2 regions of the Shewanella seohaensis genome follow, and region 2 is predicted to be linked to the other one. Evidence: predicted binding sites of a transcription regulator. Region 2 holds the regulator's gene; the other holds the start of a gene.
What was found. The regulator MetJ, encoded in region 2, represses methionine synthesis genes. The targets are predictions, from matches to a motif close to TAGACGTCTAGACGTCTA.
Positions count from the first base shown of each region.

Region 1 (7,617 bases), 180 kb from region 2:
GATCTGCGCCAAGAGTTTATGATCGCCCATAACCTGCGCCAGACCCGTAATCAAAATTCTCCCGGGTTGATTCTGCGCCGTGTGCTCTCGATGCGCGGCATGTTACTCAACCCGCTCTAAGCACTGCTCATAAAAACAAAGCCTGCAATTGCAGGCTTTGTTTTTATGCTGTTTTTACGGCATTAATTGGATTTTTGCTGACGCGCTAAGCCTTCGCTTGCCACCAGTTGCAGCCAGTTTTGCACTAAGGCCGAGTTCGCGCTGTGGCGGCGATAGGCCCCAAATAGTGGGCGCTTTAAGCCTTCTTGGCCGAGTTTGACTGAAGCTAAACTCAAGCCATGTCCCTCATTGATTGACCAGTTGGGCAGGGCGGCGATACCGTCCTTACAGGCGATGCGTTGCAATAACATCATGGTCAAATCGCAGGTCTTTTGCTCGCCCGCCTCAACGCCGGCGGGTTCTAAAAAGTGGCGGTAAATATCTAAACGCGCCAGTGGCACTGGATAGCTGATAATGGGTAAGCGGGCCAATTGCTTAGGCGTAACATAGGCTTCTTTCGCTAAGGGATGATCCTTGGCAACCACTAACTTCACTTCAAAATCAAACAAATGCTGATAGGCGAGCGAGTGTCCCGGTACGGGATCTGAGGTCAGTACTATATCGAGTTCGCCCATCTCTAAGGCATTGAGCGAATCGAATAGATGACGGCTCGATAGATCTAACTCGGCCTGCGGATGATCTTGCCTAAATTGCTCCATCACTGGCATTAACCAGCGAAAACAGCTGTGGCATTCAATCCCCACTCTGAGTTGATTGGTCTCTGTCTCTAGACCATTTTTCAGATCTGTTTCCGTTTCTAACACCTTAGGCAGGATCTCTTCGGCGAGGTGCAGTAGCCGTGCGCCTTCTTGAGTAAAGGAGAGGGGTTTGCTTTTACGCACAAAAATGGGCGAATTAATTCGTTGCTCTAACTCCTTAATTTGATGGGAAAGAGCCGATTGAGTGACAAAACGTTTTTTGGCTGCGCCCGCCAAGCTGCCACTTTCCTTCAGTGCCATTAAGGTTCGCAGATGTCTTAGTTCGATCATGATCACTCCAAGTGAATTTCGCTCATGTTGTGCTTGAAATCAATTCGGTTGCTGGCATAGAGACTACCACAATAAACTTCTAGACGTCCAGACGCCCATTGTGATTTATCAAGGCTTAAATGCGAAAAATTGCCAAGAAAACACCATCAGCTGGGTGCAAGTGCCGAATATGGCTTATCTCAAATAAAGGAAGATATGGTATGCAATTAAATAGTCTTGGTTTTCCCCGTATCGGGCGTCGTCGTGAACTGAAATTTGCCCTCGAAAAATACTGGCGTGGTGAGAGCACTCAAGCTGAACTGCATGAGGTGGCCAAGGAGTTACGTCGTACCCATTGGCAATGGCAAGTAGCCGCTGGGATTGAGCAAGTGCCCGTGGGGGATTTTGCCTTTTACGATCAAGTGTTAACCCTGAGTGCGACCCTAAACGCTATCCCAGATCGTCACCGTGGCGAGGGCGCTATCGATCTTGATACCTTATTCCGCGTTGCCCGTGGCCGTGCGCCAACTGGCACCGATGCGCCAGCCTCGGAAATGACTAAGTATTTCAACACTAACTACCACTACTTAGTGCCAGAGCTTAAGCAAGACCAAGTGTTCTCTATCGCCTATGAGCAGTTTTTTGATGAAGTCGCCGAGGCGCAGGCGCTGGGTTATCAAGCCAAGCCCGTGCTGTTAGGCCCTGTGAGTTACTTGTATCTGGCCAAAACCGTGGGTCAGGATTTCGATAAACTCAGCCTATTGCCAAATCTGTTAAAGGCCTATGCTGACATTCTGGCGCGTTTTGCCGCGCAGGGCGTGACTTGGGTGCAGCTTGAGGAGCCGATTCTGGCACTCGAATTAGCCGCCGATTGGCAAGTAGCGATTAGCGAAGCTTATCAAGCGCTTAAAACGGCTCAAGTGAAGATTTTACTCACCAGCTACTATGGCAGTATCAGTCATCATCAGGCGCTGGTTTCTGCACTGCCTGTGGCGGGTCTGCACCTCGATTTAGTGACCGCCCCTGAACAATTGGCCTTGTTTGCCAATGCCTTAAAACCAGATCAAATTCTGTCGGCTGGTGTAGTTAATGGCCGTAACGTGTGGGCGGCAGAGGTTGACCTGATTGTCGAGCGTATCGGTAGTGTTGCCCGAGACTTATGCTCACAAGACGGCGCACGCCTTTGGATTGGCACTTCCTGTTCACTGCTTCACAGCCCTGTAGATTTAGAGGTGGAGACGACGCTCACGCCGGCGCTACGTCAGCAGCTCGCGTTTGCTAAGCAAAAGCTGTTGGAGCTGGCTAATGTGCGCCAATTACTGCTGGCGCCTGAGTCCGTCGCGGCCAAAGAGATAGTTAACACTTGTTTGGCACGCCGTGAGGCTAAGGCGCAGGCGGCGGATGCTAAAGTGATCGCCCGTGTCGCTGCACTGACTCAAGCCGACTATGAACGTGTGAGCGAATTTACTGAGCGCCAAGCGGTGCAGCAGCGCAAGTATCGTTTGCCATTGCTGCCAACGACCACGATTGGCTCATTCCCACAAACGCCTGCTATTCGTGGTTTACGTAGCCGTTGGCGCAAAGGGGAGCTAAGCGATGCCCAATATACCGAGCAGTTGCAGCAAGTGACCCGCGATACCATAGATCGTCAGCTCAAACTCGGTATCGATGTGCTAGTTCATGGTGAGGCCGAGCGTAATGACATGGTGGAATACTTCGGCGAGCAGCTCGAAGGCGTGGGCTTTACCAAAAATGGTTGGGTACAGAGTTATGGTTCTCGCTGCGTTAAGCCGCCGTTGATTTATGGTGATGTGAGCCGCCCTAAGGCTATGACGGTTGAGTGGGCCGAATTCGCCCAGAGCCTAACGGACAAACCCGTCAAAGGCATGCTAACGGGTCCAGTGACGATTCTACATTGGTCATTTGCCCGTGAAGATATCAGCCGCGATACCATTGCCACCCAATTGGCGCTAGCGATTCGTGATGAAGTGGTGGATTTACAAAATGCAGGCATTGGCATTATCCAAATTGATGAGCCAGCCTTCCGCGAAGGTCTGCCATTAAAGCAAAGCGAGTGGCAAGCTTACTTAGATTGGGCGGTGAATGCTTTTAAACTCAGTGCGGCAGGTGTTGTGAATGAAACCCAAATCCACACCCATATGTGCTACAGCGAGTTTAACGACACGATTGCGGCCATTGCCGCCATGGATGCGGACGTGATCACCATCGAGACCTCGCGTTCACGCATGGAGCTGCTCAACGCCTTTGAAGATTTTGAATATCCAAATGAAATTGGCCCAGGCGTTTACGATATCCACTCGCCAAATACCCCAAGTGTTGAGGCCATGGTGCACCTTATCGAAAAAGCGGCGCAAAAAGTGCCTGTGCGCCAACTGTGGGTTAACCCCGATTGCGGCCTTAAGACCCGCACTTGGGATGAGGTAGAACCCGCACTGAAGAACATGGTGGATGCGACCCGCGAACTGCGTCGCCGCCTCGGCTAAACGCTGTAAAATCTGCAATTTATGCCTCTTTGGCATAGCGTAAAAAACAGGGATACCTTAGGTATCCCTGTTTTTATTGGCGATTTGAAAAGGCATAGTTGAATGCGCGCTTGAACCTACTTATTCACTGAATTGGGCTTATTCGTTAAACATCATCTCGGGGACATGCTCTGGCACTACAAGTTCACCAGCAGTGAGCTTAATAATCTCCTCGACACTCACGCCGGGGGCGCGTTCGAGCAGATGGAACTTGCCTTCTTTGATTTCGATAAAGGCCAAGTCTGTCAGTACTTTTTTGATACAGCCCTTGCCCGTTAGCGGCAGAGTGCACTCGGTTAATAGCTTAGACTCACCGTGCTTTGAGGCGTGGGTCATGGTCACAATAATATTGTCGGCGCCGGCGACAAGATCCATGGCGCCGCCCATGCCCTTAATTAATTTTCCTGGGATCATATAGGAGGCGATATTGCCCTGAGTATCGACCTCAAAGGCGCCTAATACGGTGAGGTCCACATGGCCGCCGCGGATCATGGCAAAGGACTCGGCCGAGTCGAAGATGGCGGCGCCCCTTGCCATCGTCACAGTCTGCTTGCCGGCATTGATTAAGTCGGCATCGACCTCTTCCATCGTCGGAAAAGGCCCCATCCCTAACAGACCGTTTTCGGATTGCAGCATCACTTCAATGCCTTCGGGAATATAGTTAGCCACCAGTGTGGGGATACCGATGCCAAGATTCACGTAATAGCCATCTTTGAGTTCTTGGGCGACGCGCTGGGCGAGTTGTTCTCTTGAAAGTGCCATAACCAAATCCTATTTGCTGGAGGGGCGGGTAGTCAGTTGCTCGATACGTTTCTCGAAGCTGCCTTGGATAAGCCTATCGACATAGATGCCGGGCGTATGGATTTCATCGGGATCTAATTGACCCGGTTCGACAATTTCCTCCACCTCCACCACGGTTATCTTGCCCGCGGTGGCGGCAAGGGGATTGAAGTTACGGGCAGTTTTGCGAAAGACTAAATTGCCGAAGGTGTCGGCCTTCCAGGCTTTGACTATGGCAAAGTCGCCTGTAATCGATTCTTCAAGAATGTAATGGCGACCATTGAATTCTTTGACTTCTTTACCTATTGCCACGTCAGTCCCATAGCCAGTTGCGGTATAAAAAGCCGGAATGCCCGCGCCCGCCGCACGCATTTTTTCCGCCAGCGTGCCCTGCGGCGTGAGTTCGACTTCCAGTTCGCCAGACATCATCTGCGCCTCGAAGTTGGCATTTTCGCCCACATAGGAGGCGATCATTTTTTTAATCTGTTTATCGAGCAATAAGATCCCAAGTCCGTATTCCGTAGTGCCGCAGTTATTGGAAACGACGGTCAGGTTTTTGGTGCCTTTGTGTTTGATTTCTTTGATTAGATTTTCAGGAATACCGCAAAGGCCAAAGCCGCCCGCAATCACCGTCATCCCATCTTCGAGTCCTGCTAACGCATCGCTGTAGCTGGTAACCACCTTATTCAATCCAGACATGGAGTGCTCTCTTACGCTTGCTGAAAGTGTGGCGCTTACTATTACCCAATTTTTCGAGCGCTCCTATGGTACTAAGGTGCCAAATAAAACCGCGGCCAATTGCCATATTCTAATGGCATTGAGTCTGGGGCATTGGGAATGTGCGCCCCGCCATGCCTGTGTTCAAGGCATGGATAAAGGACTGTGACTGGATTTTAAAGCATCGGGAGACAAGCAATATGGCGGTTGAACACTCAAGCTTAAAGGGCAAGGTAGGGCTGATAACCGGCTCCACCAGTGGAATTGGTTTAGCAACGGCCCATGTGCTGGCGGAGCAAGGCTGCCATCTTATCCTGCACGGCTTAATGCCCGAAGCCGAGGGGCAACGCTTGGCAGCGGAGTTTGCCGAGCAATATCACATCCACACTTTCTTCAGTAACGCCGATCTGCGGGATCCCAAGAACATTCATGCCTTTATGGACGCAGGCGTTAAGGCTTTGGGCAGTATTGATATTTTGGTGAATAACGCCGGTATTCAACACACTGAAAATGTTGCTCATTTCCCGATTGATAAATGGAATGACATTATCGCCATTAACCTGTCCTCGGCCTTTCATACCATTCAACAAGTCGTGCCTGCGATGGCCGAAAAGCGTTGGGGCCGCATTATCAATATCGCTTCGGTGCATGGCTTAGTGGCCTCGGTCAATAAGGCGGCCTATTGTGCGGCTAAACACGGGATTGTCGGTTTAACCAAAGTCGTGGCTATCGAGTACGCCGAGCAGGGGATTACCGTCAATGCGATTTGCCCTGGTTGGGTGGATACGCCGCTGATCAACAAGCAGATTGAGGCTATCGCCAGCAATAAGGGCTTAAGTTACGACGAGGCTAAGTATCAACTCGTCACGGCAAAACAACCCCTGCCAGAGATGTTAGACCCGCGTCAGATTGGTGAGTTTGTACTGTTTTTATGTAGCAGTGCGGCGCGGGGTATTACCGGCGCATCGCTGGCCATGGACGGCGCCTGGACCGCGCAATAGGTTTGGTATTGACTGCGACAGTCCAACATTCATTTTCACTTGCTTGTTAAGATGTTAATAACAAAGGCGAACCTTATGGTTCGCCTTTTTGCATTGGCTTGGGTGGGATGGCGGGGGCGGCTACTGACAGCAAATAGCGCATTATCCTGTAAATTCTCACCAATGCCCTGCATAGCACTATTCAGCGAAAGCCGTCTTAAATGATAAGATAGGCGCCAGAATTTTTATGAGGTGAAAACTCACCTAGTGAAGACGTGGCAATTTTGACCTAACGCGCCGCGTGAAGAATGCGGTTATTCGATTTATTTATTTGATTATGTTAGGTGTATTTCTATTCTGTCGTCCTAAATGGGGCGTACACCCTTATAGATTTGAGCATTACTGGAGACAAAACTCATGACAAACGCGAATGTGGATGCCACGCAGTTAACGACTAAGCCATCACAAGATGGTTTTTATATGCCCGCCGAATGGGCGGCGCAGCAAGCCGTATGGATGATTTGGCCATATCGTCCTGATAACTGGCGCTCTGCAGGTGCTTATGCTCAAGCGACCTTTGCTAAGGTGGCCGATGCTATTGGTGGTGCAACTCCCGTTTATATGGGTGTACCTCAGGCCTTTTTAGCCGAAGCTCAAAAAGTGATGCCTTCCCACGTGACTCTGGTCGAAATCGACAGCAACGACTGCTGGGCTCGCGATACTGGACCTACTGTGGTAGTTAATGCCGAGGGCGAATGCCGTGGCGTAGATTGGGGTTTCAATGCTTGGGGTGGTCACAACGGTGGTCTGTATTTCCCATGGGATAAGGACGAACAAGTTGCCGCACAAATGCTCAAGCAACATGGTTTTGCCCGTTATAGTGCACCGTTGATCCTCGAAGGTGGCTCTATCCATGTCGATGGTGAAGGCACCTGTATGACTACGGCCGAATGTTTACTGAACGCTAACCGTAACCCTGACCTGACGAAAGAGCAGATCGAAGCCTTACTGCGTGACTACTTGAATGTTAAGCAGTTTATCTGGTTGGAAGAGGGCGTTTATATGGACGAAACCGACGGCCATATCGACAACATGTGCTGTTTTGCCCGCCCAGGTGAAGTGATCCTGCACTGGACCGACGATGAAACCGATCCACAATACCCACGCTCGAAAGCCGCGCTGGATGTGTTGCAAAATACCGTTGACGCCCAAGGTCGCAAGTTAAAAATTCACCTGCTGCCACAACCGGGTCCGCTGTATTGCACCGAAGAAGAATCAAAAGGCGTAACAGAAGGCACTGGCGTACCGCGCACTGCTGGCGAGCGCTTAGCGGGCTCTTATGTGAACTTTTTAATCACTAACGACCGTATCGTATTCCCACTGCTTGACCCTGCAACTGACGATATCGCTGCGCAAAAACTGCAGGACATTTTCCCAGAGCACAAGATTGTGGGTGTGCCCGCGCGGGAGATTTTATTAGGCGGCGGCAATATCCACTGTATTACCCAGCAGATCCCTTCTGGAAAGTAA
Region 1 covers NZ_JAKILE010000003.1:35,018-42,634, reverse strand. Annotated here, with positions in the region: gene L2713_RS04045 (HDOD domain-containing protein) at 1-120, shown strand, start outside; gene L2713_RS04040 (LysR family transcriptional regulator) at 183-1,088, opposite strand; gene metE (5-methyltetrahydropteroyltriglutamate--homocysteine S-methyltransferase) at 1,289-3,571, shown strand; gene L2713_RS04030 (3-oxoacid CoA-transferase subunit B) at 3,710-4,372, opposite strand; gene L2713_RS04025 (CoA transferase subunit A) at 4,382-5,089, opposite strand; gene L2713_RS04020 (hypothetical protein) at 5,118-5,276, shown strand; gene L2713_RS04015 (3-hydroxybutyrate dehydrogenase) at 5,230-6,108, shown strand; gene aguA (agmatine deiminase) at 6,505-7,617, shown strand.
Region 1: a site for MetJ is predicted at 1,161-1,178, ahead of metE (5-methyltetrahydropteroyltriglutamate--homocysteine S-methyltransferase). Genes of this name have one in related genera too.

Region 2 (7,617 bases):
CTTCGACTAATTGCTCAAGCAGACTGGCCACATCGCCCGCGATCTTAAAGCCAAATAACACCACGGCATTCAGGTTAGTCACCACAGGCGCACTCGCCGAGGAACTGTGGGGCGCAATCAGGGTAAAGTCGGTATGGGAGGCGTAGCTTGAACGTACGGCTAGGCTCACCTCGGTGTTAAACAGCGGCTGCAAAGTGCGTGAATGTAATACTGGCGAACCTAGACGCGCCAAGCGGTCGGCTTCAGCGAGGGACATGCTCTTGAGTAATTTCGCATCGTTGATCTTATTCGGATCGGCGTTAAATACCCCTTCAACGTCAGTCCAAATGGTTACGCGCTCAATGTCGGCAAGGCTAGCAATTAAGCTGGCGCTAAAGTCAGAGCCATTGCGACCCAATAGCAAGGTATCGCCACGCTCGTTGGCACAGATAAAACCTGTGATCACTAAACGCTCGTTAGGATGCGCGGCCAGTAAGGCTTGCACTTTGGCGCGGGATTCTTGCACACGAATTTGCGGTACGGCGGCCTCGTCGGCCACAAGAATCGAACAGGCATCCACATGACTTGCGGCCACACCCGATTCGCGCAGCAGCGCCGCCATTAAGCGCGCCGACCAACGCTCACCAAAGCTCACCACATGGCTAATTTGGTAATCGTTGCGGGAATCTAAAGATAATAGACTGATTAACTGAGCTTTATCCGTGGTTAAACGCTCACGTAGATCCCGCGCTTGCTCATTAGATAACAGCTGCTCAATCAAACCTTGTTGATAGCTGATAAGAACCTGTAACTCTTCTTGCCATAATTGGTTGCTATCGCGCAGGGACAATAATTTATATAAAAAGTTAGTGGTTTTACCCGCGGCAGACACCACCACCAGATCATCACTATGACCATGGGTTAACAGAATATGGGCGACTCGGCGATAACAATCGGCATCGGCTAAGCTGGAACCACCAAATTTATGTAAGTGACAACGTGCCATCTCGAATTCCTCTACTGACAAGCCGCAACGGCGGCCAATCCTGCTTGAATATCTGCAACTAAGTCTTCGGCATCTTCAATACCAACCGACAAACGTAATAGGGTGTCTTTAATGCCAGCTTCATAACGCGCTTGGGGCTCCATCGCCCTGTGGGTCATAGTCGCGGGCACGGCCACGAGACTCTCAACGCCACCTAAGCTCTCGGCCACGCTAAATAAACTTAAGGCATCTAAAAAGGCGACCACTTCGGCCTCGCCGCCCTTAAGCTCAAAACTCAGCATAGCGCCAAAGCCTTTTTGCTGCTTGGCGGCAATGGCATGACCGGGGTGATCCGCAAGGCCTGGGTAATACACTTTGCTCACTACAGCGCTGCTCGTCAGCACGTCCAGAATACGCTGGGCATTGCTTTGATGCTCGCGAATGCGCACGGCCAAGGTACGCAGACCGCGCAGGGTTTGATAACTGTCGAAGGCAGACCCAGTTAAGCCTAAGGTGTTTGACCACCAATGTAAGGTCTCACCGAGTTGAGGATCTTTGGCGATCACCGCGCCGCCCACCACATCGCTGTGACCATTGATGTACTTAGTGGTGGAGTGGATAACGATATCGGCACCGAGTAACAGCGGTTGCTGCAAAATGGGCGAGAGGAAAGTATTGTCCACCACCACTAAAGCACCTACAGCGTGGCTTGCCTTGGCGATAGCTTCGATATCGACGACTCGCAGCAGAGGGTTTGATGGGGTTTCAATCCACACCATCTTAGGTTGCTGGGCAATCGCTTGCTCGAGCGCTTGGGCATCGGTTTGATCGACCACCAGCAGTTTAAATTGGCCCTTTTTAGCCAAGTTAGTGAATAAACGGTAAGAACCGCCGTAACAATCGTGGGGCACCACCAGCAAGTCATCGGGGCCGAGCAAGGTAGTGACTAGAGTAATGGCTGCCATGCCAGTGCAAGTCACCACACCGGTTGCGCCCTTTTCCAGCTTAGCTAAGGCATCACCTAAGATGCTGCGGGTGGGATTGCCGGAACGGCTGTAATCAAATTCGCGAGGATTTTTATGACCATCGAAGGCGTAATTAGTCGACAGGTAAATTGGCGGCACCACCGCGCCATACTGAGTATCGCTTTCGATACCCTGACGCACTGCTAATGTGGCTAATTGACGTTCGGTCACTAATTTGCCTGCGGTCATCGGGAACTCCTAAGTTCGCAAAGAGATGTCTGGACGTCTAAATGTACCTAAGCCCAGTGGCATCGTCAATAGGCGTTAAGACGTTTAGACGTCTAAACATAAAGAAATCTGTTTGCAATCACTAAGAAATAGTAGCAATAATTTGACTGTTATCTGTAAGGGTTTAAAATCTGCCCCGAATTTAGCGTTATAACAGGTGAGTCAATGACTGAATGGAATGGGGAATACATCAGCCCCTATGCTGAACATGGCAAGAAGAATGAACAAGTAAAGAAAATTACTGTGTCTATTCCGCTCAAAGTGCTAAAAGTCCTCACGGATGAACGTACCCGTCGTCAGGTGAACAACCTGCGCCACGCCACCAATAGCGAACTCTTGTGTGAAGCATTTTTGCATGCCTACACCGGCCAGCCTCTGCCTGATGATGCCGATCTGTCGAAAGATAGCCCAGACAGCATTCCCGCCGAAGCGAAACGGTTGATGGACGAAATGGGGATCGAGTGGGAAGATATGGAGTAACGCTTAAGCGTCCAATATCCTACTTATCATTAGGGATCGTTAATGCTCATCTTGCCTGATGGGTTAGAGTAACGATCCCTATTTTGTTTTGATGGAATCCTATGTTCTCCTTGATAGATCCACAAACGCTCGCCATTGCGTCTGTGATTGTGTTTTTAGGTGCCCTCACCCAGAGTCTGATTGGCTTTGGTCTTGCCGTGGTGGCGAGCCCGTTGCTGTATATTGTCGACCCCGAATTAGTGCCCGCACCTGTGATTGTGATGGGTTTTTCCATCGCCCTACTCACCCTACTGCGTGAACGCGGCCATTTAGAATTCAATGGCTTGCAATACGCGCTTATCGGTCGAGTGCCCGGAGGTTTTATCGGTGCCAGCCTGCTGCTGTTTGCGCCGCAGCCGATTCTTGGTCTGGCGATTGCTGGCATTGTGGCAGTCGCCGTGGTGCTGAGCCTGTATAAATTGACTCTTCCCGTGAATAAGGCAACCCTGTTTGGCGCGGGCGTAGTCTCGGGGATCTTTGGTAATATTGCCGCCATTGGTGGCCCACCGATGGCGATTTTGTTGGCGGGTAAGGATGCCTCCAAATTTCGCGCCGCACTGTCGGCCTTCTTTATCTTCAGCTCGACCATAGCCCTGGTCATTCTTGGGGTGACGGGCCTACTCGAAATCAAGCATTTGTGGTTATCACTCATGCTGCTGCCCTCAGTGTTTTTAGGCTATTTAGTGGCGGGCAAACTGGTGGGGAATGTGGATAAACATAAGACCAAGATGGCAACCTTAGCCCTCTGCGCTATCAGTGCCTTAGTGCTTACGGTGAAATCTGTGATTGAGCTATTGCCGCAATAATTACCGCAATAATTACCGCAATAAAATCCTGCTAATCGCAGCCATAAAAAAGCACCGTTAATCGGTGCTTTTTGCTTGCAGGGATAAGTGATGTATCCCATCGATATTGCCGTTAACCAGCACTCTAACTTAGATAGCTTTGTCCCGCATACACAATAAAGTGTCTCAGTGCTAACACGCCGGTTAAGCTGGCGCAGGCCACCATGATCATCGCGCCCTTAGTGTGGCGAGTCGCGGTGGGAAGCAGCATAAACAACAGCGGAATACCAAAACCAATCCCGACCACGCCAATCCAAAATACGCTCGCCCACACGCCAGAGGTGAGTGATGCCAGCGCCGCAGCCGCCGCTCCGCCCTTAAAGTACAAGGCGCAGAACAACATAAACAGGAACATGATTTCGATTGCCATCACTGGCAGCTCTAAGCCATGCATTTTGGCTAAGGTCTTGTCGTGGCTATCGGTCTTGAACATCACCAGCGCCAGCACCGCATTAGCCGCCGCGCCCGCCGATAAACCAGAGACTAAAAACAGCGCTGGCAATACCGCAGTGTTCAACATCGGATAGGCATTCATAGCCGAAATTAAGAAGCCAGTGTAAGCCCCCACGCCAATGGCGAGGATAAACAGCAGTACTTCAATCAACTTTCTAAAGGGCATCAGCAGCTTAGCGATAGGCACGAGGAAACCTAAGCCCCACTTTGGCAGTTCATCACGCAACACAAGAATCGCGTAGGCAAATGCCAAGGGGGAGTAAGCCAGTAGTGCTAACACCCCAATCGCCATTACGGACTGGAAGTTATAGTTGATTAAAATCAGCCAGAAGTGGAAAGGCTTCGTTAAATCAAACACTAAACATGCCAAGCCTAGACAAATGGCCACTGGACCAATAATCGCCGCGGCCTTGAGAATACTCGTCTCCCCCTGCGCTTGCTCCTTATTAAACCAACGCAGGCCAATGCCAATCAGCAAACTTCCGGCGGATAAACCCGCCATAAACAGATACACGGCGATGATCCAATGCCAAGTGACGGGATCATATTGCGCCATATCGCCCCAAGTATTGTTCATAATCAAATCCCCCCTCTTTTGGTAGGAACGCGATATACCCTAGGCTGAGTGCCTAAATGGGTCTTATCTTGGTAAGTGATCTTAGTGTTGAGTAGCATAGCCACCTCACTCAGTGGATCGTTGGCATCGCCAAAGACTAAAGCATCGGTCGGACACACAGTCACACAGGCAGGCTCTTCACCACGGGCCAAACGCGTGTCCTTACAGAAGTTACACTTGTCAGCCACTTTGGTTTCTGGGTTCATAAAACGTACCTTGTAGGGACACGCCGCCACGCAGTACATACAACCCACACACTTATCGCCATGGATGGAGACAATCCCATCCTCGCCCACATAGGCCGCGCCCGTTGGGCATACCTTCACACAAGGCGCATCTTCACACTGCTGGCACGATACCCTGTGGTACTTAAAGTGCAGGTGTGGCATCTCGCCGAAGGGGCCCTCTACGCGCACTTGTAAGCGAGTCACGCCCTCGGGGACACCGTTTTCACTGCGGCAGGCCACGTTACAGGCTTGGCAGCCGATGCACTTGTTCTCATCGTGCACCATCACATATCTTTTCGTCATTTGAGCCTCCAATTAGCGTTTTGCCAGCGTGACGCCTGTCGTATGAATATTCATGCCACACACAGGGGCTGTTTGATGGGGCAGTAAGTTTCCGCAGTGGATACCTTTACCAGTCGCTCTAACCAACTCTTTGTTTTTAGAGCCAAAGCCCATATAGGCAAACACGGTATCGGGGCGAATGCCCGGGGTGACTAAGGCGTGGCCTTCTTCGCTACCCACGCTGCTGGTTAACCGAATCGGGTCGCCATTGCTGATCCCTAACTTGCCCGCCGTGACGGGATGCACCCAAATGGCGTTATCCGACATCAGGTTAGCCAGCATAGGGATATTGTGAGTCGCGCCATTGGTATGCACGGCGACCTTGCCTTGGATAAAGTACAGCTCGTCGGCTTTCTTCAAATGCACTTCGCGGAATTTAATGACACCGCGTCCTGGCGCCATGGCTTCGACCTTGGCGGAGGTCAATTCAATCTTGCCGCTTGGGGTTTTAAAGCTGAGTAAACTGCCGTAGGTACCGTCTTCATCCACGGGTTTGGCATTGGCGTAAGCCTTAGTAAACTCGGCCACCATCTTAGGTTCGCGCAGCATGATGGGCTTACCGAAGCTAACAAAACCTTCATCCTTGATGCGGCGCAGCAGTGCGGTATCGCGATTCACCTGCAGCAGTTGCAGGGTTTCCATATTATCCCAGGGGTAAAATTCACTTAGCCCGAGCTTATGGCCAATGTCCTTAAAGATTTGCCATGAAGGCTTAGTGTCACCCAAGGTTTCCACCACCCGTTGGCGCACATAGTAGGCGGGATTTTTACCCGACTTATCGGCGATTTCTTCATCGCGCTCAAGGTAAGTCGACTCGGGTAAAATCACGTCGGCATAGGCGGCGGTTTCACTGATATACACATCGCAAACCGCAACAAAGTCGAGCTTTTTCAAGGCTTCAACCACACGCGCCCTGTCGGTCATGGTTTGCATTGGGTTGGTACGGGACATCACCCAGCCATGTAACTGATAAGGCACCGCGCTTAAGGTCGCATCGAGAATCGTTTGATAAATCCCGCCCGATGACCACATCATGGCGTACTGCTCTTCCACTTGGTCGATACGTTTCGCCGCAGGCTTTGGCATATCTTTTACGCCGGGCTTACCTAATACGGGCGCCACGCTTTCTCCCGCCAGCTTGTTATAGTCGCCAGGCTTTTGACCTAGGTAGATACCGCCCTTGCGCTCGATATTACCAATCAAAATATTGGCAGCGTACAAGGCCCGGCGCATTTCAAACTCTTCGGTGGTAAAGGTGGCTCTGTGACCAAAATCCACCACAGCATGGGGTGCCTTGGCCGCATATTCGTGGGCGATACGGCGAATATCTTTGGCGGGCACATCGGAAATGGTTTCGGCCCACTCAGGGGTGTAGGCTTTCACTTCGGCGGCGAAGGCATCAAACCCTTCCACATAACGCTCGATAAAGGCCTTGTCGTAGAGATTATCTTCTATCAATACATGGCATAAGGCTAAAGCCACCGCCACATCGGTACCGGGACGGATCGCATACCATTCATCGGCTTTGTCGGCGACGATGGAGAATCTTGGCTCGAACACCACCAGCTTGGCGCCTTTATCCATTTGCGCCGCCATCATGCCGCGGGTTTCGGACATGTTGATGCCTTCGTACAGGTTATGGCCGAAGTTAATGATGTATTTGGAGTTGCTTAAATCGCGCTTCACCTTAGTACCAAACATGGCCTTAGCGGCAATTTCGTAACCACCGGGGCAAGTTGAGGCATGGGTAAAGGTATTCGGGCTACCAAAGGCGGTGGCGAGATGGAATAAGTGTTTTTCTTGCGAACCGGACTTAGAGGAAAACGCCACGGCTTCAGGGCCATAAGCTTGTTTGATTTTATTAAGATTATCGGCAATCAGTTGATAGGCTTCATCCCAAGAGATCTCGGCCCACTTACCCTCGCCGCGCTCACCCACCCGTTTGAGCGGCTTCACGATACGCTGTGGATCGTAAAGCAAACTATGGCCAGCGCCGCCCCGGGCACAGACTTTACCACCAAAGGATTTAGCCGCCTTATTGCCACTGATAAAGACGTTTTTGCCCTCAATCACCCGCGCCGAAATCGGGCAGCGAGTCGAACACATCTCACAGATACTGGCAATGTCTTTGCCCATTCCCTTTAGCTGCTTGCTCTCTAATGCCGCTAAGCTGCCCGGCAACAGGCTAGCCAATGCACATGTTGCACCGCTGGCCCCTGCGCCCTTTAAAAAGGTTCGCCTATTAAGCTCAATCATGGTTACCTCCATCACACTCATCCACCCTAATGCGCCACTTGGCACACGCAAACTTAGGCTTTGGCTTACCACTGCGGTTTAAAGACTAAATTCGCTCACAGGTTTTTAGTTATTAGTGCCAACAGACCTAGTGTTACGTCGC
Region 2 covers NZ_JAKILE010000003.1:210,108-217,724, forward strand. Annotated here, with positions in the region: gene L2713_RS04765 (bifunctional aspartate kinase/homoserine dehydrogenase II) at 1-985, opposite strand, end outside; gene metB (cystathionine gamma-synthase) at 997-2,160, opposite strand; gene metJ (met regulon transcriptional regulator MetJ) at 2,383-2,697, shown strand; gene L2713_RS04780 (sulfite exporter TauE/SafE family protein) at 2,799-3,542, shown strand; gene nrfD (NrfD/PsrC family molybdoenzyme membrane anchor subunit) at 3,667-4,611, opposite strand; gene L2713_RS04790 (4Fe-4S dicluster domain-containing protein) at 4,614-5,180, opposite strand; gene phsA (thiosulfate reductase PhsA) at 5,193-7,475, opposite strand.